3 regions of the Streptomyces sp. NPDC033966 genome follow, and region 2 is predicted to be linked to each of the others. Evidence: riboswitches for the same ligand, from Rfam matches in the RefSeq annotation. Region 2 holds a riboswitch; each other region holds the start of a gene.
The links. Region 2 has a riboswitch for cobalamin ahead of ACZ518_RS02425 (ribonucleoside-diphosphate reductase subunit alpha). Riboswitches for the same ligand answer to the same signal wherever they lie in the genome.
Positions count from the first base shown of each region.

Region 1 (5,393 bases), on a different contig from region 2:
GGCGGCGGCTGCTGCACGTACCGCTCCAGTACGGTGTGCACCGGCTGAGCGGCCAGGTCCCGGGCGAGCGCCGGCAGCGACGCCGAGGGTACGTAGTGGTCGGCGAGACCGCACAGAAGTGCGTCGGCGGCGCCGACGGGTGCGCCGGTCAGCGCCAGATGGGTGCCGAGTTCGCCGGGGGCCAGCGCGAGGAGGTAGGTGCCGCCGACGTCGGGGACGAAGCCGATGCCGGTCTCGGGCATGGCGACCTTGGACCGTTCGGTGACGATGCGGACGCTGCCGTGGGCCGAGACGCCGACCCCGCCGCCCATGACGATGCCGTCCATGAGGGCGACGTAGGGCTTGGGGTAGCGGGCGATCAGTGCGTTGAGCCGGTACTCGTCCCGCCAGAAGTCGGCCGACGCGGTGCCGCCGGTGCGGGCGTCCTCGTGGATCGCGCGGATGTCCCCGCCGGCGCACAGGCCCCGTTCACCGGCACCCTCGATGACGACGAGCGCGACGGCGGGGTCATCCGCCCACGCGGAGAGCGCTTCCTCGATGCGGAGCACCATGGGGTGGCTGAGGGCGTTGAGGGCCTTGGGGCGGTTGAGGGTGATGTACGCGGCGTGGCCCTCGGTGCGCAGGAGGACGTGGTCGTGGTCGCGGTCGGGTGGGGTTTCGTTGGTCATCGCAGGTTCTCCGTGAGTCCGCGCGCGACGATGACGCGCATGACCTCGTTGGTGCCTTCCAGGATTTGGTGGACCCGCAGGTCGCGGACGATCTTCTCGATGCCGTATTCGCTGAGGTAGCCGTATCCGCCGTGCAGTTGGAGGGCTGCGTCGGCCACCGCGTACCCGGTGTCGGTGGCGAACCGCTTGGCCATCGCGCACAGTCGCGGGGCCAGCGCATCGCCGGAGTCCAGTGCCTCGGCGGCCTGCCGGACCAGTGCGCGGGCGGCGGCGAGTTCCGTGGCCATGTCGGCCAGGCGGAACTGGAGTGCCTGGGCGTCCAGGAGGCGGGTGCCGAAGGCTTCGCGGGTGGCGAGGTAGGACAGACTGCGGTCGAGGGCGCTCCGGGCGCCGCCGAGCGAGCAGGCGGCGATGCCGAGACGGCCGCCGTTGAGACCGTTCATGGCGATGCGGAACCCGTCGCCCTCGGCGCCGAGGCGCCGGTCGCCTGGGATGCGGACGCCGTCGAGGACGACCTGGCGGGTGGGCTGGGCGTTCCAGCCCATCTTCTGTTCATTGGGACCGAACGAAACCCCCGGATCCTCGCGCTCGACGACGAACGCGGAGATCCCGGCCGGGCCGGGCTCACCCGTCCGCGCCATGACCACGTAGACGCCTGCGGCTCCGGCGCCGGAGATGAACTGCTTGACTCCGGTCAACAGATAGTGGTCGCCCTGCCGTTCGGCGCGGGTGCGCAGGGCCGCGGCGTCGGACCCGGCTCCCGGTTCGGTGAGGCAGTAGCTGCCCAGGGTCGCGGCGGAGCACAGGCCCGGCAGCCAGCGGGCGCGCTGGGCGTGGTCGCCGTAGCGGTCGATCATCCAGGCGACCATGTTGTGGATGGAGAGGTAGGCGGCGATCGAAGGGCAGCCCGTGGCGAGCGTTTCGAAGACGAGGACGCCGTCGCTGCGGGACAGTCCGGAACCGCCGTGCTCCTCGCGGACGTACACCCCGCCCAGCCCGAGTGAGGCGGCTCGGCGGATCACGTCGACGGGGAAGTGCTTGGTCTGGTCCCACATGACGGCGTGGGGGGCCAGCTGTTCCTGGGCGAAGTCGAGGGTGACCTCGGCCAGGGCGAGCTGGTCCTCGGTGAGGGCGGTGGTCACGGCGTTCACCCCATCGTGGGGATGGTGAAGCTCGCGCCTTCCTTGACCCCGGAGGGCCAGCGCGAGGTGACGGTCTTGGTACGGGTGTAGAAGCGGATCGAGTCCGGGCCGTGCTGGTTGAGGTCGCCGAAGCCGGAGCGCTTCCAGCCGCCGAAGGTGTGGTAGGCGACGGGGACCGGGATGGGCACGTTCACGCCGACCATGCCCGTGTTGACCCGGCGGGTGAACTCCCGGGCGGTGTCCCCGTCCCGGGTGAAGATCGCCACGCCGTTGCCGAAGGGGTGCTCGCTGGGCAGGCGCAGCGCCTCCTCGAAGTCGGCCGCACGTACGACGGACAGCACGGGGCCGAAGATCTCCTCGCGGTAGATCCGCATGTGCGGGGTCACCCGGTCGAAGAGGGTGGCTCCGGCGAAGTAGCCGTTCTCGTGCCTGGGCAGGGTGAAATTCCGTCCGTCGACGACGAGTTCGGCGCCCTCGTTGACGCCGATGTCGACGTAGCGGCGTACCCGGTCCAGTGCGTCCCGGCTGACCAGGGGGCCGAAATCGGCCTCGGGGTCGTCGGAGCGGCCGATCCTCAGGGCGGCGATGCGGTCCGTCAACGCCGCCACGAGTCGGTCCGCGGTCTCCTCGCCGACGGGTACGGCAACGGAGATGGCCATGCAGCGTTCGCCCGCCGAGCCGTAGCCGGCGCCGATCAGCGCGTCGACGGCCTGGCCGAGGTCGGCGTCGGGCATCACGATCATGTGGTTCTTCGCGCCGCCGAAGCACTGGGCCCGCTTGCCGTGGGCAGCCGCGGTCGCGTAGATGTGCGCGGCGATCGGGGTGGAGCCCACGAAGCCCAGGGCCTGGACGCGGGGGTCTTCGAGGAGGGTGTCGACGGCCTCCTTGCCGCCGTTGACCACGTTGAGGACGCCCGGCGGGAGCCCGGCCTCCAAGAACAGCTCCGCCAGACGGAGCGGAACCGACGGGTCGCGCTCGGACGGCTTCAGGATGAATGCGTTTCCGCAGGCCAGCGCGGGTGCGGCCTGCCAGAGGGGAATCATGGCGGGGAAGTTGAACGGAGTGATGCCGGCGACGGCGCCCAGCGGACTGCGCAGCGAGTGCACGTCGATCCCGGTGCCGGCGTTGTCGGTGAACTCGCCCTTGAGCAGGTGCGGGATCCCGGCGGCGAACTCGACGACCTCCAGGCCGCGTTGGAGGTCCCCGTGGGCGTCGGCGACGGTCTTGCCGTGCTCGGCGGACAGCAGCCGGGCCAGGCTCTCGCGCTCGCCCTCGACGAGCTGGAGGAAGCGCAGCAGCACGCGGGCGCGGCGCTGCGGGTTCCACTGGCCCCAGTCGACCTGCGCCTCCACGGCGTCGGCGATCGCCGCCTCGGTGTCGGCGCGCCCTGCCAGGGGGACCCTGGCCTGCACGGCGCCGGTGTTGGGGTCGTACACGTCGGCGAAGAGCCCGGAAACGCCGGGAGTGTGCTTTCCGCCGATGAAATGGGTGAGCTCGCGGACCATGGATGCCTGCTCTCGTCAGGTTGGATCCGGGGATGGCACGGCACACCGGCGGACGGCACCCGGATGGGGGTGCGCCGCTGCGGAATGCCGTGAGAACTACGAGCGTGCGGTGGTGTGCGCGCGCTCCGCCGGATCACCAGGGCCGTGGGTACAAACCGGTGCCATGCGTGTCTGCTCCATCCTCGTGGACAACACGGAACATCCGCGGCCGGTATCCTGACTCCCGGATCCCCGCGTGCCGCCCGCCTTCCCGACAGACCTCGTCAGTGGCGTGTGGATGGCAGCACACTCCCCGGTCACAGTGGCGGGACCGTGCCGGTTTTGCACCGGCTTCCCTGCACCGCGGACCTTGTGCCACGAACATATAGTTGGACGTCCTAGTAAGTCCAGAGCCGCTGGCCGCGTGCCTACAGTCGATACATGCGCATCGTTTCCCTGCTCCCGGCGGCCACGGACATCGTGGCGGACCTCGGACTCGCCGCCGACCTGGTCGGACGCACCCACGAATGCGACTGGCCGCCCGCGGCGGTCGCCTCGGTACCCGTCGTCACCCGTGCCGAATTCGCCGCGGACGGACTCAGCAGCCGGGAGATCTCCGAGGCGGTCGGCGGAGCTGCCCACTCCGGCTCCTCGCTCTACACCCTGGACACGGCGGCGCTCGCCGCGCTCGCGCCGGAGGTCCTGCTCACCCAGGACCTGTGCGACGTCTGCGCGGTGTCCTACGAAAGCGTCTCCCGGGCCGTGCGCGTCATGGACGCCGGACCCCGTGTGCTGAGCCTGGAGCCGAAAACCCTCGACGACGTCCTGGACTGCCTGGTCACCGTCGGGCAACTGCTCGGGGTGCGGGAGCATGCCGAGCGGCGGCGCACCGAGCTGCGCGGCCGGCTCGACACGGTCCGCCGGCTCACTCAGGGCCGGGCCCGGCCCCGGGTGGTCGCCATCGAATGGCTCGACCCGCTGTGGCCCGCCGGCCACTGGGTGCCGGAACAGATCGCCTGCGCGGGCGGGGAACCGCTGCTGGCCGCACCCGGTGAGCACACCAAGCCGATGACGTGGGAGGCGGTACGCGCAGCCCGCCCGGACGTCATCCTGGTACTGCCGTGCGGCTTCCCGCCCGAACGGACCCTGCGCGAGCGGGACCTGCTGACCGCCCTGCCGGGCTGGGACGAGCTGCCGGCTGTGCGGGCGGGGGAGGTGTGGGTGCTGGACGGGCCCGCGTATTTCAACCGGCCGGGACCGCGCGTGGTCCGCGGCGCCGAGGTGCTGGCCCACGTCCTGCACGGAGTGCGGGCAGGAGATCCGGTGACCGCGGGAGAAGCCCGGCGGCTGGACCGACCGTGATGCTCACCCGCGGTCGCGGGCCACGGGGTAGGGGATGAAGGTGCTGCTGTTCTCGTCGACCGCGAGCGTGCGGCCCAGCGGCGGGACGGCGCGCTGCGGGCAGTCGAGGCGTTCGCACAGCCGGCAGCCCATGCCGATGGGAGTGGCGGCCGAGGCGTTGTCCAGGTCGAGCCCGTCCGAGTACACGAGCCGGGAGGCGTGGCGGATCTCGCAGCCGAGCCCGATGGCGAAGGTCTTGCCGGGTTCGCCCCAGCCGCCGCGGTGGCGGGTGACGGCACGTGCGGTCCACAGGTACCGCTGTCCGTCGGGCATGGCGGCGACCTGGACGTGGATGCGGCCGGGCGCGGTGAAGGCCTCGTAGACGTTCCACAACGGGCAGGTGCCGCCCGCGCGGGAGAAGTGGAATCCGGTGGCCGACTGCCGCTTGGACATGTTCCCGGCGCGGTCCACGCGGACGAAGGAGAACGGAACCCCGCGCAGCCTGGGGCGTTGCAGGGTGCTCAGACGGTGGCAGACCGTCTCGTAGCCGATGCCGAAGTGGTCGGTGAGCCGTTCGATGTCGTAGCGGAACTCCTCGGCGGCGGTGTGGAAGACGCGGTACGGGAGGACCAGGGCGGCGGCGAAGTAGTTGGCGATGCCGATCCGGGCCAGGGCGTGGGCGGGGGAGCCGGACTCGAAGTCCTCGGTGGCCAGCCGGTCCAGCTCGTCGCCGTATTCGAGCAGGGCGAGTTGGGTGG
Region 1 is NZ_JBVIRQ010000009.1:302,720-308,112, forward strand. It holds gene ACZ518_RS25895 (enoyl-CoA hydratase/isomerase family protein) at 1-668, opposite strand, end outside; gene ACZ518_RS25900 (acyl-CoA dehydrogenase family protein) at 665-1,819, opposite strand; gene ACZ518_RS25905 (CoA-acylating methylmalonate-semialdehyde dehydrogenase) at 1,816-3,315, opposite strand; cobalamin riboswitch at 3,505-3,675, opposite strand; gene ACZ518_RS25910 (ABC transporter substrate-binding protein) at 3,736-4,656, shown strand; gene ACZ518_RS25915 (short-chain fatty acyl-CoA regulator family protein) at 4,660-5,393, opposite strand, start outside.
Region 1: linked by a shared signal. The riboswitch ahead of ACZ518_RS25905 (CoA-acylating methylmalonate-semialdehyde dehydrogenase) and the one ahead of ACZ518_RS02425 (ribonucleoside-diphosphate reductase subunit alpha) in region 2 are both predicted to bind cobalamin.

Region 2 (5,393 bases):
GGACAAGGGCTTCGCGGACGGCTACAAGGTGGGTTACGAGGCGGGCTTCAAGGAGGGCCAGGCCAAGGGCGGCAAGGTGGGCAAGAAGGAGGGCGAGGAGGACGAGCGCCAGGGCAACACCTCCCGCAACGTCGTCATCAGCCAGCTCCAGGTCAAGGCCGATCCGGCGAGCGGCGAGGCCGACTGCGCCCAGGGCATCCGGTTCACCGCCACCCTGGTCGGCTCCGGCACCGGCACGGTCCGGTACCACTGGGAGCGGACCTCCGGAAAGGTGCCCGGGACCGTCGAGTTCGCAGGCGACGGGACCAAGACGGTCACCGACCAGGCGGCCGTTCCGGCCGGGTCCACGACGGCCACGGTCAGCCAGAAGTTCGTGATCGACAGCGGCCCCTCGCAGGGGAAGACGGAGCAGGCGAGCGCCAGCGTCACCTGCAAGAAGTAGCACCGCCACAGCACGACGTCCCCGCCCGTGGAGCCACGGGCGGGGACGTCGTCGCGCCGAACGCCGGCCGGGACGGCCCTAGAAGTCCTCGTCCAGGTCGACCGTGCCCTCCACGGCGACCTGGTAGGCCGACGGGCGGCGCTCGAAGAAGTTCGTCAGCTCCTGGACGCCCTGGAGCTCCATGAAGGAGAACGGGTTCTGCGAGCCGTACACCGGCGGGAAGCCGAGGCGGACCAGGCGCTGGTCCGCGACGCACTCCAGGTACTCGCGCATCGAGTCGGTGTTCATGCCCGGCAGGCCGTCACCGCACAGGTCGCGGCCGAACTGCAGCTCCGCCTCGACGGCTTCCTTCAGCATGTCGGTGACCTGCTGCTGGAGCGCGTCGTCGAAGAGCTCCGGCTCCTCCTTGCGGACCGTGTCCACGACCTCGAAGGCGAAGTTCATGTGCATGGTCTCGTCGCGGAAGACCCAGTTGGTGCCCGTCGCCAGACCGTGCAGCAGACCGCGCGAGCGGAACCAGTACACGTACGCGAAGGCGCCGTAGAAGAACAGGCCCTCGATGCACGCCGCGAAGCAGATCAGGTTCAGCAGGAAGCGGCGCCGGTCGGCGGCCGTCTCCAGCCGTTCGATCTTCTCGACCGAGTCCATCCACTTGAAGCAGAACTGCGCCTTCTCGCGGATGGAGGGGATCTCCTCGACCGCGTCGAAGGCGGCCGCGCGGTCGTCCGGGTCGGGCAGGTAGGTGTCGAGCAGCGTCAGGTAGAACTGGACGTGCACGGCCTCCTCGAACAGCTGGCGCGACAGGTACAGGCGCGCCTCAGGGGAGTTGATGTGCTTGTAGAGCGTCAGCACCAGGTTGTTCGAGACGATCGAGTCGCCCGTCGCGAAGAACGCGACCAGACGGCCGATCATGTGCTGCTCGGCCGGCGTCAGCTTCGCGAGGTCGGCGACGTCCGAGTGGAGGTCGACCTCCTCGACCGTCCACGTGTTCTTGATCGCGTCCCGGTAGCGCTCGTAGAAGTCCGGGTAGCGCATCGGGCGGAGCGTGAGCTCGAAGCCCGGGTCGAGGAGGTTCTTCTTCTCGGTGGAGCTCATTACTGGCAGGCCTCGCAGGACTCGGGGTTCTCAAGGGAGCAGGCCAGCGCCTCGGCGTCGAGGGCCTGGGGCAGCTGGGCGGGGGTGGCGGCGGCCGGGACGGCGGCGGCGCCGGACGCGGCGCGGGCGATCTTCGTCGCCGGGCGCGAGCGCAGGTAGTACGTGGTCTTCAGGCCCTGCTTCCAGGCGTACGCGTACATCGAGCTGAGCTTGCCGATGGTCGGCGTCTCCAGGAACAGGTTCAGCGACTGGCTCTGGTCCAGGTACGGCGTACGGGCCGCCGCCATGTCGATCAGGCCGCGCTGCGGGATCTCCCACGCCGTGCGGTACAGCTCGCGGATCTCCGCCGGGATCCAGCCGAAGCCCTGGACGGAGCCGGAGGAGTCGCGCAGCGCCTCGCGGGTCTGCGCGTCCCACACGCCGAGCTGCTTGAGGTCCTCCACCAGGTAGCCGTTGACCTGGAGGAACTCGCCGCTGAGGGTCTCGCGCTTGAAGAGGTTGGAGACCTGCGGCTCGATGCACTCGTACACGCCCGCGATCGAGGCGATCGTCGCCGTCGGGGCGATGGCCAGGAGCAGGGAGTTGCGCATGCCGGTCTTCGCGATGCGGGCGCGCAGGGCCTCCCAGCGCTCGGGCCAGTGGCGCTCGGTCTCGTAGTGGTCCGGGTGCAGGACGCCCTGGGCGGTACGGGTCTCGGCCCAGGCCGGGAGCGGGCCGGAGCGCTCGGCGAGGTCGCAGGAGGCCTCGTACGCGGCCAGCATGATCCTCTCGGAGATCTTCGTGGACAGGGCCTTCGCCGCGGCCGAGTCGAAGGGCAGGCGCAGCTTGAAGAAGACGTCCTGGAGGCCCATCGCGCCCAGGCCCACCGGACGCCACTTGGCGTTGGAGCGGCCGGCCTGCTCGGTCGGGTAGAAGTTGATGTCCACCACGCGGTCGAGGAAGGTCACGGCGGTGCGGACGGTCTCGTCCAGGCGCGCCCAGTCCATCTCGCCGTCGGCGACGAACGCGCCGAGGTTGACCGAGCCGAGGTTGCAGACGGCCGTCTCGCCGTCGTTGGTGACCTCGATGATCTCGGTGCAGAGGTTGGAGGAGTGGACGACGGTGCCGGGCAGCGCGGTCTGGTTCGCGGTCCGGTTGGAGGCGTCCTTGAAGGTCATCCAGCCCTGGCCGGTCTGCGCGAGGGTGCGCATCATGCGGCCGTAGAGGTCGCGGGCCGGCATGGTCTTCTTGGCGAGGCCCGCCGCCTCGGCCTTGACGTAGGCGGCGTCGAACTCGTCGCCGTAGAGGTCGACCAGCTCGGGGACGTCGGCCGGGGAGAACAGCGACCAGTCGGCGTCGGCGTTCACGCGGCGCATGAACTCGTCCGGGATCCAGTGGGCCAGGTTGAGGTTGTGCGTACGGCGCTGGTCCTCGCCGGTGTTGTCGCGGAGCTCCAGGAACTCCTCGATGTCCGCGTGCCAGGTCTCCAGGTAGACGGCCGCGGCGCCCTTGCGGCGGCCGCCCTGGTTCACGGCGGCGACGGAGGCGTCGAGGGTCTTCAGGAACGGCACGATGCCGTTGGAGTGGCCGTTGGTGCCGCGGATCAGCGAACCGCGGGCGCGGATGCGGGAGTAGGAGAGGCCGATGCCGCCGGCGTGCTTGGACAGGCGCGCCACCTGGTGGTAGCGGTCGTAGATCGAGTCCAGCTCGTCCAGCGGGGAGTCCAGCAGGTAGCAGGAGGACATCTGCGGGTGGCGCGTACCCGAGTTGAACAGGGTCGGCGACGACGGCAGGTAGTCGAGCCGGCTCATCAGGCCGTACAGCGAGGCGACTTCCTCGACGGCCTGGACGCTCTCGTCCTCGGCGAGGCCGCAGGCCACGCGCAGCATGAAGTACTGCGGGGTCTCGATCACCTGGCGGGTGATCGGGTGGCGCAGCAGGTAGCGGCTGTGCAGGGTGCGCAGGCCGAAGAAGCCGAAGCGGTCGTCCGCGCCCTCGGCGAGCGCGTGCTCGACCAGCGCGTTCAGACGGGCGGCGTGGGCGGCGACGAACTCGGCGGTGCGGTCGGCGATCAGGCCCTCGCGGTGGCCGACGACGACGGACTCGGCGAAGGACGTCGCGCCCTGCCCGGCGGCCTCGTCGGCCACGGCCAGCGTGAGCAGGCGGGCGGCGAGGCGGGAGTAGGCGGGGTCCTCGGAGATCAGGCCCGCCGCGGCCTCGGTGGCCAGCCCGCGCAGCTCGGCCTCGTCGGCGGAGGCGCTGCGGCCGCGCAGGGCGGCGGCGGCGATCCGGCCGGGGTCGGTGTCGGGGAGGTCGGCGGTCAGCTCGGTGAGAGTACGCAGCAGCGCGGCCCCCGGGCCTTCGGTGGTGTCGCCAGAAACGGACTCGGCGCGCGGTGCGGAAGGCGCGATGGTCACGGCGGGAGCTCTCCCTCGCTCGGCCCGGTCATCGGCGGGTGGGGCGCGGGGAGGCGCATGCGGGCGCGACGGGATCGCGTACACACCGCATGGCGTCCACCGGCCCAACCGCGAGGCCCGGACGTGTCGGCACCCGGTTCGGTCGATCCGGGCGCACTGTCGGCAGGTCCTCGGACTTTTCATACCGTTGCGGGACAGTTCCGGATTCGCACCGGATTCCCCTGCGGCGACAGCGAGGATGAGCATACATGTGGTGGGCCGGGTCTGTGTGACCCCCTAGATGTTGTGTCGCCCGCGACTCCGCGTCCCTCTGGCGTACCTCTCCGCTATCGTCGGAGACAGCACCGTCGAGGAAGGCGAGCGAGGCATGACCCTCATGACCGACCATCCCCACATGACGACCGAAGCGTTCGAGCACCTGGCACGGATAGCGGCCCGCGAGGAGGAGGGGCTGCGGCTGGAATTCATCGGTGGGGTGCTGAGGAGCAAGGCGATGCCGGACGGGGACCATGGGCGGATCATCGTGTGGCTGTCCCGGATCTGTATCCAGCACCGCCCAGGGTTCTGGCTGCACGCGGGGCAGGGGATCAAGGCCGAACAGTACCGGGGCGGGCGCGCCATTCCGGATGGAATCCTGGCGCATGAGGACGCGTTCGTCGGGCAGGGCGACTGGGTGGATCCGGGCCCGATCCTGATGGCCGTCGAGGTGACCTCGTGGGACTCCGACACCGAACGGCGCGACCGGGTCGAGAAGCCGCGCGCGTATGCCGAGACCGGCATCCCCGTCTACCTGCTCATCGACCGGCTCAAGTGCCAGGTTCTCGTCCACAGTGACCCGGACGGCACATGCTACGAGACCGTACGCACCGTTCCCTTCGGTAAGGAAGTCACGCTCCCCGACCCCGTCGGCATCACCCTCCAGACCGAGCCCCTCAAGGACTGGGTGCGCTGACCCCGGCTGCGCCGAAGGGCCCCGCCGGAGGTCCGGCGGGGCCCTTCTGGCTCCTCAGCAGCAGCGGAAGCCCTCGCGCGGGTCCGCCTCGCGGGCGTCGGTGCGGGCCCGCTCGAAGGCGCGCCGGGTCAGGACCTCGGCGTCCGGGTCGTGCGAGCGGGCGTGCGCCACGTAGCGGTCGTACGCGGCCTCGCCGGAGAACTCCCGTACGTAGAACCGGGCCTTCGCCAGCGCCCCGCGCACCCCGCTCACGCGACCGGCTCCTTGGCCTTGCCCCCGCTCCCGTCGAGGCCGGCGGCCGCGAGCTCGGCCTTCTCCTCGGCGGTGGCGATGAGCCCGGCCGGGGCGATGATCTTCGACTCGGTCCACGGCACCTCGGAGAGGCGGACCGACCCGGGGGCGGAGACGGCCTTGAGGCAGACCCGGGCCGCGTCCACCAGCACGATGATGATCAGGACCGCGAACAGCGCCGACAGGACCCCGTCGACCGTGGCGTTGGTGACCACGG
Region 2 is NZ_JBVIRQ010000001.1:526,692-532,084, reverse strand. It holds gene ACZ518_RS02435 (hypothetical protein) at 1-442, shown strand, start outside; gene ACZ518_RS02430 (ribonucleotide-diphosphate reductase subunit beta) at 521-1,537, opposite strand; gene ACZ518_RS02425 (ribonucleoside-diphosphate reductase subunit alpha) at 1,537-3,933, opposite strand; adenosylcobalamin-variant (AdoCbl-variant) riboswitch at 4,090-4,166, opposite strand; gene ACZ518_RS02420 (Uma2 family endonuclease) at 4,301-4,885, shown strand; gene ACZ518_RS02415 (YbdD/YjiX family protein) at 4,940-5,137, opposite strand; gene ACZ518_RS02410 (carbon starvation CstA family protein) at 5,134-5,393, opposite strand, start outside.

Region 3 (5,393 bases), on a different contig from region 2:
CATCTCGCGGCCCACTTCCCCGGGGTCAACAACACCACGGTGTGGAGCGACCCCGCGGCCGGCAGCCACATAGAGTTCGACTCCTTCGTCCGCTTCGCGCAGACCGCCGAACGCGCCAAGTTCGACTTCCTCTTCCTCGCCGAAGGGCTCCGCCTGCGCGAACAAGGCGGGAAGATATACGACTTGGACGTGGTCGGCAGGCCGGACACCTTCACCGTGCTCGCCGCGCTGGCCGCCGTCACCGAGCACCTCGGCCTGACCGGCACCATCAACTCCACCTTCAACGAGCCCTACGAAGTGGCCCGTCAGTTCGCCTCGCTGGACCACCTCTCCGAGGGCCGGGCCGCCTGGAACGTGGTCACCTCCTGGGACGCCTTCACCGGGGAGAACTTCCGCCGCGGCGGATTCCTGCCCCGCGAGGACCGCTACACCCGGGCCCAGGAGTTCCTGGCCACCGCGACCGAGCTGTTCGACTCCTGGGACGGCACCGAGGTCACCGCCGACCCGGTCTCCGGCACCTTCCTGCGCGACGCACGCGCCGGGGCCTTCGCCCACCAGGGACGCCACTTCGACATCGAGGGCCACTTCAACGTGCCGCGCAGCCCCCAGGGCCGTCCGGTGTTCTTCCAGGCCGGCGACTCCGACGAAGGCCGCGAGTTCGCCGCCGCATCCGCCGACGCCATCTTCGGCCGGTACGCAACCCTGGAGGAAGGCCGGGAGTTCTACGCCGACGTCAAGGGACGCCTGCCCCGGCACGGCCGGCGCCCGGAAGAGCTGCTGATCCTGCCCGCCGCCACCTTCGCCCTGGCCGACACCGACGCCCAGGCCCGCGAACTCGCCCACGAGGTACGGCGCTCCCAGGTCAGCGGTGCCACCGCGATCAAGTACCTGGAACACGTCTGGAACCGCGACCTGTCCGGCTACGACCCCGACGGACCGCTCCCGGACGTCGACCCCGACCCCGGCGAGAACACCATCGCCCTCGGCCGCGCGAGCGTACGGCAGTTCCGCGACCCGCTGGCCACCGCGCGTCAGTGGCGCGAGCTCGCCGAGGCCAAGAACCTCTCCATCCGCGAGCTGGTGATCGCCACCACCGCCAAGCAGACTTTCGTCGGCTCTCCCGCGACCGTCGCCGAGTCCATCAACAGCCTGGTGCAGGCGGACGCCGCCGACGGCTTCATCCTGGTCCCGCACATCACCCCGGACGGACTGGAGGGCTTCGCCGACACCGTCGTCCCCCTCCTTCAGGAACGCGGAGTCTTCCGCACCGAGTACACCGGCACCACCCTGCGCGACCACCTCGGACTCGACGTGCCGGCGGTCCGGCCGGCCGGCGAGCGGCAGGCCACGGCCTCGTGAAGTTCCTGGCCATCACGCTGATCGTGCACGCCCCGGACCCGGTCACGGGCCGGCTGACCCCCGTCCGCACGCGGTTCCGCGAGGTCGTCGACAGCGCGCTGGCGGCGGAGGAGCTCGGCTTCGACGGTTTCGGCGTCGGCGAGCGGCACGAGCGGCCGTTCCTGTCGTCCTCGCCGCCGGTGGTGCTCTCCCACATAGCCGCGCTGACCCGCCGGATCCGGCTCTTCACCGCCGTCACCACGCTGAGCCTGCTCGACCCCGTCCGGGCGTACGAGGACTACGCGACGCTGGACCACCTGTCCGGCGGCCGGCTGGAGCTGATGATCGGCAAGGGCAACGGCACGGCCCAGCGGGAGCTGTTCAACGTCACGCCCGAGGACCAGTGGGAGCGCAACAGCGAGGGTTACGAGCTGCTGCGGCGGCTCTGGCGCGAGGACCGGGTGACGGCGGAGCCCCGGTTCCGGCCGGCTCTGCAGGACGCCCAGGTGCTGCCCCGCCCCGCTGGGCTGCCCCCGCGGGTGTGGCACGGCAGCGCGACCAGCCGGGAGTCCGTGGACCTCGCCGCCCGCTACGGCGATCCGCTGTTCTCCGCGAACGTCACCCATCCGATCGGCCCGTACGCCGAGCTGATCCGCCACTACCGGGAGCGCTGGGAGCACTACGGGCACGACCCGGCGCTCGCCGTGGTGGGCGCGGGTACGGCCGGCTTCCACGCGGCCCGCACCTCGCAGCAGGCGGTGGCGGCGTACCGGCCGGCCTTCGAGCAGTACCTCGCCTTCCACGAACACGCCGGCGTGGAACCGGTGTTCCCGCACCTGGACGACTTCGTGGAGCGCAGCTCCGCGCTGATCGGCAGCCCCCAGCAGATCGTCGAGAAGGTGCACCGCTACCACGAGCAGTTCGGCCACACCGTCCTGCACCTGCAGGCCGAGCCGGGCGGTCTCCCGCCGGCCGCCCACCGCGCCTCGCTGGAACTGTTCCAGTCCGAGGTCGCGCCGGCGCTGCGCCGCGAGATCCCCGATCCCCCCTTCGCCGATCTGTAAGGAGACCTGGCCATGTCCGGCATCCCGCTCGGGGTCCTCGACCTCATCCCGATCCCCTCCGGCTCCACCGCCGCCGACGCCCTGCACAACAGCATCGATCTGGCCCGGCAGACGGAACAACTCGGCTACGCGCGCTACTGGTTCGCCGAGCACCACCTCAATCCCGGAGTCGCCGGGACCTCCCCGGCAGTGGTGCTGGCCCTGACCGCCTCCGCCACCTCCACGATCCGGATCGGCTCCGGGGCCGTACAGCTCGGCCACCGCACGGCGCTGTCCACGGTCGAGGAGTTCGGCCTGATCGACGCCCTGCACCCGGGCCGCCTCGACCTGGGCCTGGGCCGCTCGGCGGGCCGGCCTCCGCAGCGGGCCGGGGAGGCGGAGCCCTTCGTCGGACACACCCCGAACGGGCTGCGCATCCCGGAGCGCTTCTCCTTCGCGCACGTGGCGGGCCATCCCCGGTTCGTGCTCCAGCAGAAGCTGCTGAACCTGCCCGGTGCCCAGCCGCAGGACTACGGCGAGCAGGTCGACGACGTCCTCGCGCTGCTGCGCGGCGAGTACCGGTCCGGCGAGGGCATCGAGGCGCACGTCGTCCCCGGCGAGGGGGCCGACGTACAGGTGTGGATCCTGGGCAGCAGCGGCGGCCAGAGTGCCGAGACGGCCGGCCGCAACGGCCTGCGGTTCGCCGCGAACTACCACGTCAGCCCGGCGAGCGTGCTGGAGGCGGCCGAGGGCTACCGGGCCGCGTTCAAACCCTCCGCCGAACTGGACCGCCCGTACCTCACCGTGTCCGCCGACGTGGTCGTGGCCGAGGACGACGCCACGGCCCGCGAACTGGCCGCCGGATACGCGCCCTGGGTACACAGCATCCGCACGGCCGAAGGCGCCATCCCCTTCCCGTCCCCGGGAGAGGCGCGGGCGCTGACGGGCCCCTGGACGGACGCAGACCGGAAGGTGGTGGCCGACCGGGTGGAGACACAGTTCGTCGGCTCGCCGCGGACCGTCGCCGATCACCTCGAACGGCTCCAGGAGGCCACTCGCGCCGACGAGCTGCTGATCACCACGATCACGCACGACCACGCCGACAGGGTCCGCTCCTACCGTCTCCTGGCCGAGGAATGGCGCCGCCGCTGACGCGCCCGCCGTCAGGCGCACGTCTCGTTTCACCATCCGAAACGTGGACATCTCTGTCGATGGCTTGGGCACACCCCGTAGGGTGGCCGGTGCAGCTGGTTCGCCCCGTCCGCCAGGCGGGATGCGTCGTAAGAGGGAACCCGGTGGGAATCCGGGACTGCCCCGCAGCGGTGAGCGGGAACGACCGCCGTCATACGCACTGGGTCCGGGACGGGCCTGGGAAGCGACGGCCAGTAGGTGCCCGCCGGGAGACCGGCAGGCGTGCCCGCGAGTCCGAAGACCTGCCCGTTGCCCGTGCCCGGCCCATGCCGTGCGCGGATATCCCGGTGACCTCGTGGGCGGGTCGGCGTACACAACGAGACGGGCGACCGCGCTTGCCGCGCGACGTCGCGACCGTCCGTTGCCGGTACTCCTTCGCGCCTTCGTCCCCTCGCCGGGATCTCAGGGATCCATCTCGCGAAGGAGATCTCCGTGACCACCAAGTCCGCAGCCGCGGCAGCAGGCGCCACTGTTTACGGCTACCCCCGCCAGGGCGGGAGCCGTGAGCTGAAGAAGGCCATCGAGGGCTACTGGAAGGGCCGTGTCACGGCCGAGGCCCTCCGCACCACCGCCGCGGAACTGCGCCGTACCAACTGGCAGCAGCTCGCCGGCGCCGGCATCACCGAAGTGCCCACCGGGGACTTCTCGTACTACGACCACGTCCTGGACACCACCGTCATGGTCGGCGCGATCCCCGCCCGGCACCGGGCCGCGGTTGCCGCCGACGCCCTGGACGGCTACTTCGCGATGGCGCGCGGGACGCAGGACGTGCCGCCGCTGGAGATGACCAAGTGGTTCGACACCAACTACCACTACCTGGTGCCGGAACTCGGTCCGGACACCGTCTTCACCGCCGATCCCGCGAAGCAGGTCGCCGAGCTCGCCGAGGCCCTCGCTCTCGGCCACACCGCCCGTCCCGTCCTGGTCGGGCCGGTCACCTACCTGCTGCTGGCCAAGCCTGCACCCGGTGTCGCAGCGGACTTCGAGCCGCTGACGCTGCTCGACCGGCTGCTGCCCGTGTACGCGGAGGTCCTCGGCGCACTGCGTGCGGCCGGGGCGGAGTGGGTGCAGCTGGACGAGCCTGCCCTGGTGCAGGACCGTACCCCGGCCGACCTGGGTGCGGCCGCCCGCGCGTACCGCGAACTCGGAGCCCTCACCGACCGGCCGAAGCTGCTGGTCGCCTCGTACTTCGACCGGCTCGGCGACGCCCTGCCCGTCCTGGCCAAGGCTCCCGTCGAGGGCCTCGCCCTCGACTTCACCGGCCCGGCCGCCGCCAACCTCGACGACCTCGCCGCCGTCGGCGGACTGCCCGGCAAGCGGCTGGTCGCGGGGGTCGTCAACGGCCGCAACGTCTGGGTCAACGACCTGGAGAAGTCCCTGGCCACGCTCGGCACCCTGCTGGGCCTGGCCGACCGGGTGGACGTATCCGCCTCCTGCTCCCTGCTGCACGTCCCGCTCGACGCCGCGGTGGAGAAGGACGTCGACCCGCAGATCCTGCGGTGGCTGTCCTTCGCCCGGCAGAAGACCGCCGAGATCGCGACCCTGGCGAAGGGCCTCAGGTCCGGCACCGCGGCGGTGGCCGGTGATCTGTCCGCCAACCGGGCCGCCCTCGCGTCCCGAGCGGCCTCCCCCATCACGCACGACCCTGCCGTCCGTGCCCGCACCGCGGCTGTGACCGACGCCGACGGCCGGCGCTCCCAGCCCTACGGCCGGCGAGCCGCCGCCCAGCGGGCCCATCTCGGCCTGCCACTGCTGCCCACCACCACGATCGGGTCCTTCCCGCAGACCGACGAACTGCGCGTGGCCCGCGCGGACCTGCGG
Region 3 is NZ_JBVIRQ010000009.1:294,092-299,484, forward strand. It holds gene ACZ518_RS25865 (NtaA/DmoA family FMN-dependent monooxygenase) at 1-1,359, shown strand, start outside; gene ACZ518_RS25870 (LLM class flavin-dependent oxidoreductase) at 1,356-2,402, shown strand; gene ACZ518_RS25875 (LLM class flavin-dependent oxidoreductase) at 2,415-3,533, shown strand; cobalamin riboswitch at 3,626-3,824, shown strand; gene metE (5-methyltetrahydropteroyltriglutamate--homocysteine S-methyltransferase) at 4,005-5,393, shown strand, end outside.
Region 3: linked by a shared signal. The riboswitch ahead of metE (5-methyltetrahydropteroyltriglutamate--homocysteine S-methyltransferase) and the one ahead of ACZ518_RS02425 (ribonucleoside-diphosphate reductase subunit alpha) in region 2 are both predicted to bind cobalamin.